2 regions of the Aeromonas bestiarum genome follow, and region 1 is predicted to be linked to the other one. Evidence: riboswitches for the same ligand, from Rfam matches in the RefSeq annotation. Region 1 holds a riboswitch; the other holds the start of a gene.
What was found. Region 1 has a riboswitch for lysine ahead of lysC (lysine-sensitive aspartokinase 3). Riboswitches for the same ligand answer to the same signal wherever they lie in the genome.
Positions count from the first base shown of each region.

Region 2: another riboswitch for lysine. It lies ahead of IU367_RS12880 (Na+/H+ antiporter NhaC family protein); the one in region 1 lies ahead of lysC (lysine-sensitive aspartokinase 3).

Region 1 is NZ_CP064746.1:1,902,771-1,906,180, forward strand. Features, by position in the region: gene IU367_RS08860 (protein kinase family protein) at 1-189, shown strand, start outside; gene lysC (lysine-sensitive aspartokinase 3) at 276-1,628, opposite strand; lysine riboswitch at 1,718-1,942, opposite strand; gene argA (amino-acid N-acetyltransferase) at 2,051-3,379, opposite strand.
Region 2 is NZ_CP064746.1:2,787,684-2,791,093, forward strand. Features, by position in the region: gene IU367_RS12880 (Na+/H+ antiporter NhaC family protein) at 1-1,461, opposite strand, end outside; lysine riboswitch at 1,548-1,719, opposite strand; gene IU367_RS12885 (H-NS family histone-like protein) at 2,042-2,446, shown strand; gene IU367_RS12890 (cob(I)yrinic acid a,c-diamide adenosyltransferase) at 2,513-3,076, opposite strand; gene IU367_RS12895 (DUF3820 family protein) at 3,073-3,303, opposite strand; gene queE (7-carboxy-7-deazaguanine synthase QueE) at 3,305-3,410, opposite strand, start outside.

The sequences.
Region 1 (3,410 bases):
TGCGGCCCGCTCACCCTGCGCCGGCTCGACTGGCTGGAGCGGGCTGTGACCGAGCACTTCGCCGAGCTGGCGGACAACCTGGGGCCGGACGAAGCCGGGCTCGATCAGGCGACGCTGCTGGCCCGACTCGCTGGCCTGCGCGAGGCGATCCGCGCCTGTCTGCTGCCGGTGCCCACCCTGGCGGGCTAGGCTATCTGCGTCTATGACCTTAGCCGCAACGAAAAGAGGGGCACCCTGGGTGCCCCTCTTTCATGCGGTGTCAAACCTCGGCTGGCTCAGTCGAGCAGCTCCTGATGGAGGCGGTTGACTATGTGGCCCGCCTCCTCTTCCTTGACCAGGAAGCAGAGGTTATGGGCGCTGGCGCCGTAACAGATCATGCGGATGTTGTGCTCGCGGATGGCGTCAAAGACCTGACTGCCCACCCCGGCCGCCTCGCTCATGCGGTTGCCGATGAGCGCCACCAGGGCCAGCCCGGTCTCGACCTTCACCTTGCACAGCTGACCCAGCTCGGCCAGCACCTTGTCGCTCAAGATGGGCTCGCCGTTGCTCTGGCTGCCGGTGTGATCCAGGGTCAGCGACACGCTCACCTCCGAGGTGGTGATGAGATCCACCGAGATGCGGTGACGGGCCAGGATGCCGAACACCTCGGCCAGGAAGCCATAGGCGTGGAACATGTTGAGGCTGTGGAGGGTGACCAGTACCTGCTGGCGGCGCAGCGCCACGGCGCGAAACAGCGGGCTGGTGCGGGTGCTGGCGCGGATCCAGGTGCCGCCGGCCGCCGGATCCTTGCTGGAGCCGACAAACACGGGTATGTCCTGGCGTACCGCCGGCTGCAGGGTGGCCGGGTGCAGCACCTTGGCGCCGAAGGTGGCCATCTCGGCCGCCTCGACGAAGCTGATTTCGGGGATGGGGCGGGCGCGGGTGACGAGGCGCGGATCCGTGGTGTAGATGCCGGGTACGTCGGTCCAGATCTCTATGCTGCCCGCATCCAGCGCCTCGGCAAGCAGGGCGGCGCTGTAATCGGAGCCGCCCCGACCGAGCGTGGTGGTGCGGCCATCGGCATCCGAGCCGATGAAACCCTGGGTGATGATGAGGCTGTCGCCGAGCAGGGGGCCCAGTGCCTGCTGGCAGAGGACGCGGGTGGCGGCGAGATCCACGGTCGCCTTGCCAAAGCGGCTGTCGGTGCGCATCAGCTGACGCACATCCTGCCAGTGAGCCTTGACGCCGCGCTGGCGCAGCAGCTCGGTGAAGAGGCGAGTGGACATCAGCTCGCCGCAGGCGATGAGGCGATCGGCCAGCTCGGCATCCGTATGCTGACTGGCCTGGCGCGCCATGGTGCGGATCTCGCCGAGGGTGGCATGGATCAGGGTGCTCAGATCGCTTGGGTCACCCAGCGCCGTCAGTATGGCCTGCTGGATCTCGGCCAGTTTGGCCAGCTGCGCCTCCTGGCCCGTCTCGTCCAGATCGCCCTGGGCCAGGGCCACCAGCAGGTTGGTGACGCCGGCACTGGCGCTCAGCACCACCACCCGGGTCGCCGGATTGGCTAGCACCACATCGGCGCAGTTGTTCATGGCCGCAGCCGTGGCGACACTGGTTCCGCCAAACTTGGCGACATTGATCGGGCTCATTGCATACTCCTGTCTTAATTTAAAAATCCGGATCCATCGGGCAAAAAGAGAGGAGGAGGCTGAAAATGGCAGGAATGAGAGAGGCTATCCCGGCCAGAAGCACTCCACCCGCAGAGCCCATCCCGTACCAGCCCCTTGTGGGGCTCGGTGGGGGATGACCACTACCGATGACAACCCGGGGGATTCAGCCCCCGCAGCCGACGTTGAGGTATCCAGTTGCCTCACTCGTCTCGGCGCTGCTCCCCCTGACCCAAGTTCATCGGACTCTGGCGTCCTCCCTCGGGCTGCCTGGGCAGCGCTCCTCTTCTGGCTCCACCGCAGGCGGTGGAGTGCAATTAGAAATACCCTGCGCTGGATTGCACTGTCAATCGAGATTGTGAAAAACTTAACAATCGGCGGCAACCAGACGCAAGATCAATAACTTACGAAATGGTTTTTGACAAAACCTTGGAGCGGCGCTGCCAGTTGTAGAAGCGCTGCCGTTCCACCGGCAGGTCTTCCACCTCCAGCGGATCGAAGCCCCGCTCCCGGAACCAGTGAATGGAGCGGGTGGTGAGCACGAACAGGCGGCGAATGCCGAGCCGCCTGGCCCGCTCGGCCACCTTGGCCACCAGCTGATCCCCCCGATTGGAGTTGCGATACTCGGGGTGAATGGCGACGCAGGCCATCTCCGCCATTGCCTCTTCCATGAAGCAGTAGAGCGCCGCGCAGCCGATGATGAGGCCGTCGCGCTCTATGATGGTGAACTTGTCTATTTCCATCTCCAGCTGCTCGCGGGAGCGGCGCACCAGTATGCCTTCCTCCTCCAGCGGGCGGATGAGATCCAGAATGCCACCGATATCTTCTATGGTGGCGGCACGGGCCTGTTCGGCGCTTTCCCGCACTATCTGGGTGCCGAGACCGTCGCGGCTGAACAGCTCCTGCAGCATGGCGCCGTCATCCTGATAACTCACCAGGTGGGAGCGGGGTACGCCGCCGCGGCAGGAGGCAATGGCCGCCCGCAGGTAGCGGGCGGTGCCGGACATCTCTTCCCCCGCCTGCTCCAGCTCCACCAGCAGCTCCTCGGCCTGCTCGGGGAAGAGCTCGGAGATGGCTTCGCCGTGTCTGTCCATCACCCCCTGGGTGCTGCTGAAACAGATGAGCTTGTCGGCCTTGAGATCCACCGCCACCCGGCGGGCCACCTCTTCCGAGCTCAGGTTGAAGCTCTCGCCGGTGACCGAGCAGCCGATGGGGGAAATGAGCACCAGGCTCTTCTGATCCAGCTGGCGAGTGATCCCCTCCACGTCGATGCGGCGCACCCGACCGCTGTGGCAAAAGTCGATGCCGTCATCCACCCCGAGCGGCTGGGCGGTGACGAAGTTGCCGCTCACCACGCTGATGCGCGCCCCCTGCATGGGCGTATTGGCCAGCCCCATGGAGAGCTGGGCCGTGATGTCGTACTGCAGGCCGCCACACACCTGCTTGATGAGGGCGAAGCTGGCGTCATCGGTGATCCGGATCCGTCTGTGGTACTGGGCCTCGATGCCGGCCCGGGCCAGCGCCTCGTCGTTTTGTGGACGTGAGCCGAACACCAGCACCAGGCGTATCCCCAAGGTCTGCAGCAGGGCGATATCGCTGACGATATTGGCAAAGTTGGGGTGGCAGAGGGCTTCCCCGCCCATCATCAGCACGAAGGTGGCGCCTCTGTGCACGTTGACATAGGGGGTAGACTGCCGAAAGGCATAGACCAGGCTGGGTTCGCGTTCACGCACGTGATTCTTTCCATAAAAAAACAGCAATGGG
Region 2 (3,410 bases), 880 kb from region 1:
CAGGTAACCGAGCGCGGCACCAAAGGCGATGGCCAGCGCATAGGGCAACTGGGTCATCACGTGATCGATGTGATGGCACCCTGCGCCCGTGGCCGACAGTATACTGGTGCTCGAGATGGGCGAGCTGTGGTCGCCAAATACCGAGCCTGCCAGCACGGCGGCCAGCATGGGCAGCATCAGGCTGATGTCGCTGGCGGCGGCCATGTCACCGGCCAGCGGCAGCATGATGCCGAAGGTGCCCCAGCTGGTGCCAGTGGCAAACGCCATGGCGCAAGAGAGGATGAACACCACCGCCGGCAACACTTCGATCGGCAGGTTGCCGTTGGCCATGGAGGCCAGGTACTTGCCGGTCTCCACGTCGCGCACCACGGCGCCTATGGTCCAGGCAAACAGCAAGATATTGATGGCAGGCAGCATGGCCATGATCCCTTGCGGGGCGGCCTTCATCCAGTTCTTGGCGCCGAGCTTGAGGCGCATGGCCAGACCGATGGAGACCACCAGGCTGCACAGGGCGCCATAGACCAGGGAAGAACCGACGTTGGTATTCTCGAACGAGCCGAGTACGCTGAACGGCAGCCCCTTCTCGCTCAGCACGGCGGCACCGGAGTGGATCATGAAGTAGACGGTGGCGGCGGTCAGGGTCAGGATCGGCAACACCATGTCGATCATGCCGCCATTGCTCTCTTCCGGGCTCTCCATGTCCAGACCTATGGGGCGACCCTTGGACTCGTCCCACAGCTTGCCTTCCAGCGCCCATTGCTCATGCTGACGCATGGAGCCTATGTCGAGCTGGAATGCGATCACCACCAGCACCATGATCAGGGTGAACACTGCGTAGAGGTTCATCGGGATCATCTCGACGAAGGCGGAGATGGGGCTCTGATCGGTCAGACCGTGCGCCGCCATGATGCCACCTACCAGGGCGATGATGTAGGCCCCCCAGGAGGAGATGGGCATCAACACGCAGACGGGCGCCGCGGTGGAGTCCAGCAGATAGGCCAGCTTGGCACGGGAGATCTGGAAGCGATCGGTGACCGGACGGCAGATGGCCCCCACCGACAGGCTGTGGAAGAAATCATCGATGAAGAAGGCAAACACCATCATGCCGGTGAGCGCCTTGGCCCCCTTGCGGGTCTTGGCACGACGCTCTGCCCACTCGGCGAAGGCACGGGTCGCACCGGAGACGCTCATCAGGCTGATGAGGCCGCCCAGCAGCAGCATGAACAGCAGCATGTTGACGTTGTCACGGTTGAGTGCACCCTCGACCCAGAAGATCTTGAGCACTGTATTCAACATGTAATGCAGGGAATCGAGCGGGGAAAACTGATTGAGCAGCAGGCTGCCGGCAACAATACCTACCCCCAGCGACACCAGGACGCGGCGGGTGATTATCGCCAGAGCGACGGCCAGTAAAGGGGGAATGACAGACCAACCGGAGTCGGCGTAATGAACGATGTCCATGATCTCTTTGCACCTAAAGACAGCAGGTGGAGATCTACCGAGAGGATAAAGAAACAAAACCCATGGGGAGGTTATACTCCTCAGCCCCTTCAGGTAGCGCTCCATAGTGGATGACTATGGCAGTCCTGCACCTGTTCGATGCAGAACCAGCAGCCCGGTATGATGGCCTGGCCACTTCGGCGCTGACTCCTTTCCTCATGCATCACAGGCATCACCCTCCGCACAAGTAGTCATAGGCAGCGCGCCTCTACTTAAAGGTATTCGAGGCACATTTTATCGTGCCGGCACGTTATAGCAAGTTTTTTGATTAAATCCCCACATGGGGCGTTTTAAAATGGCAAAGTGGTAGTCAAATGGTGCAAATATATTGGTTTTGTCGCTATTTTCATCTATCCAGAACTCAGTCGAGTATGATGACGGCCAATATTGCTGAATCCAGCCTGAATTCAAAATAGTTCACTTAATTTGCACTCTGAATTTATTAATTCGCTTATCTTGACTTAATAGCAAGCTGCCGTATAAATTACCCAAAATTACTCTTTTTTATTTAATTCACTCCTTTGCTCGCGTGGTGGACACTATGAACGAATTTTTGAAAGTACTGCTGAATATCCGTAGCTTGCGCGCAGCTTGCCGTGAGCTGACCCTGGAGCAATTGGAAGAGGGACTGGAAAAACTCTCTGCTATTGTTGCCGAACGTCAGCAAGATGAATCCGCCGATCGTCAGGCCCGTGAAGAGCATCAGCGCAAGATTAACGAATATGCCGAAATGCTGAAAGCCGCCGGCATTGATCCGGCCGAACTGGTGGGCACGGTTGCCACTGAACCGGCCAAAGCTGCCAAAGGCAAGCGCGCCCCTCGCCCGGCCAAATATCGCTATCTGGATAACGGCATTGAAAAAACCTGGACCGGTCAGGGTCGCATGCCATCCGTGATTGCCAAGGCCGTTGCCGACGGTAAATCCGTCGAAGAATTTGCCATCTGATCAGGCAAACGACCTCCAATAAAAAACCTCGCACTGCGAGGTTTTTTATTGCCTGATATCAGCTCATCAACTCCGTTCTGCCGCCTTGACCCAGAGCACTTCCGGCGTCGCGGTACAGGCCAGCAGGTAGCGGGCTATGGTGAAGAACCAGTCACTCAGCCGGTTCATATAAGGCAGTATGGCCGGATTGATCTGCTCCGCACGGCTCAGGCTCAGCAGCAGGCGCTCACAGCGACGGGTCAGGGTGCGCACCACATGGGCTTGCGCCACCGCCCGGGAACCACTGGGCAAAATGAAATTGCGCAGCACGGGCAAATTGGCGCTATAGCCATCAATTTGCCGCTCCAGGCGCAAGGTCCACTCATTATTCACCTGCCAGATGGCCTCCTGCTGACCAGCGCTGGAAAATGCCAGTTCACCGCCCAAATCGAACAACTCTTGTTGCAATAATAACAAGTCGGCTAATAAGCCGGTTTCAGCAGCAGGAACCTCGGCAATGAGTAGACCTATATGAGAATTTAATTCATCGATATAGCCATAGGTTTCCACCCGCATATCGTCCTTGGCCAATTGCACACCATCGGCCAGTCGGGTCATGCCTTTATCACCCTGCCTCGTATATATTCTCATACCGACATCCTGTTAATAATGGGAACAATCATGGATTCGAGCCCGTTGAGCTTGATCTCATAGGCAAGGGCCAGGGTCTGGCCCAACGCGCCAGCGGGAAAACCGGTGCGCGCCATCCACACCAGATAGGGCTCTGGAATATCTATGATGCACCGCCCCTGATATTTGCCGTAAGGCATCTTGTGGGCCAGGGTCAGCAACACCCGCTCGTCAGAGAGCCACTCCATATTAATCGATGTCCAGATATTTATGGGTCTGGATGGAGAGCCGCCAATTACGGGCGATGCAGGTAGCCATCGCCAGCTGGGTGGCTCTGGGCTTCTGGCTGATGGGT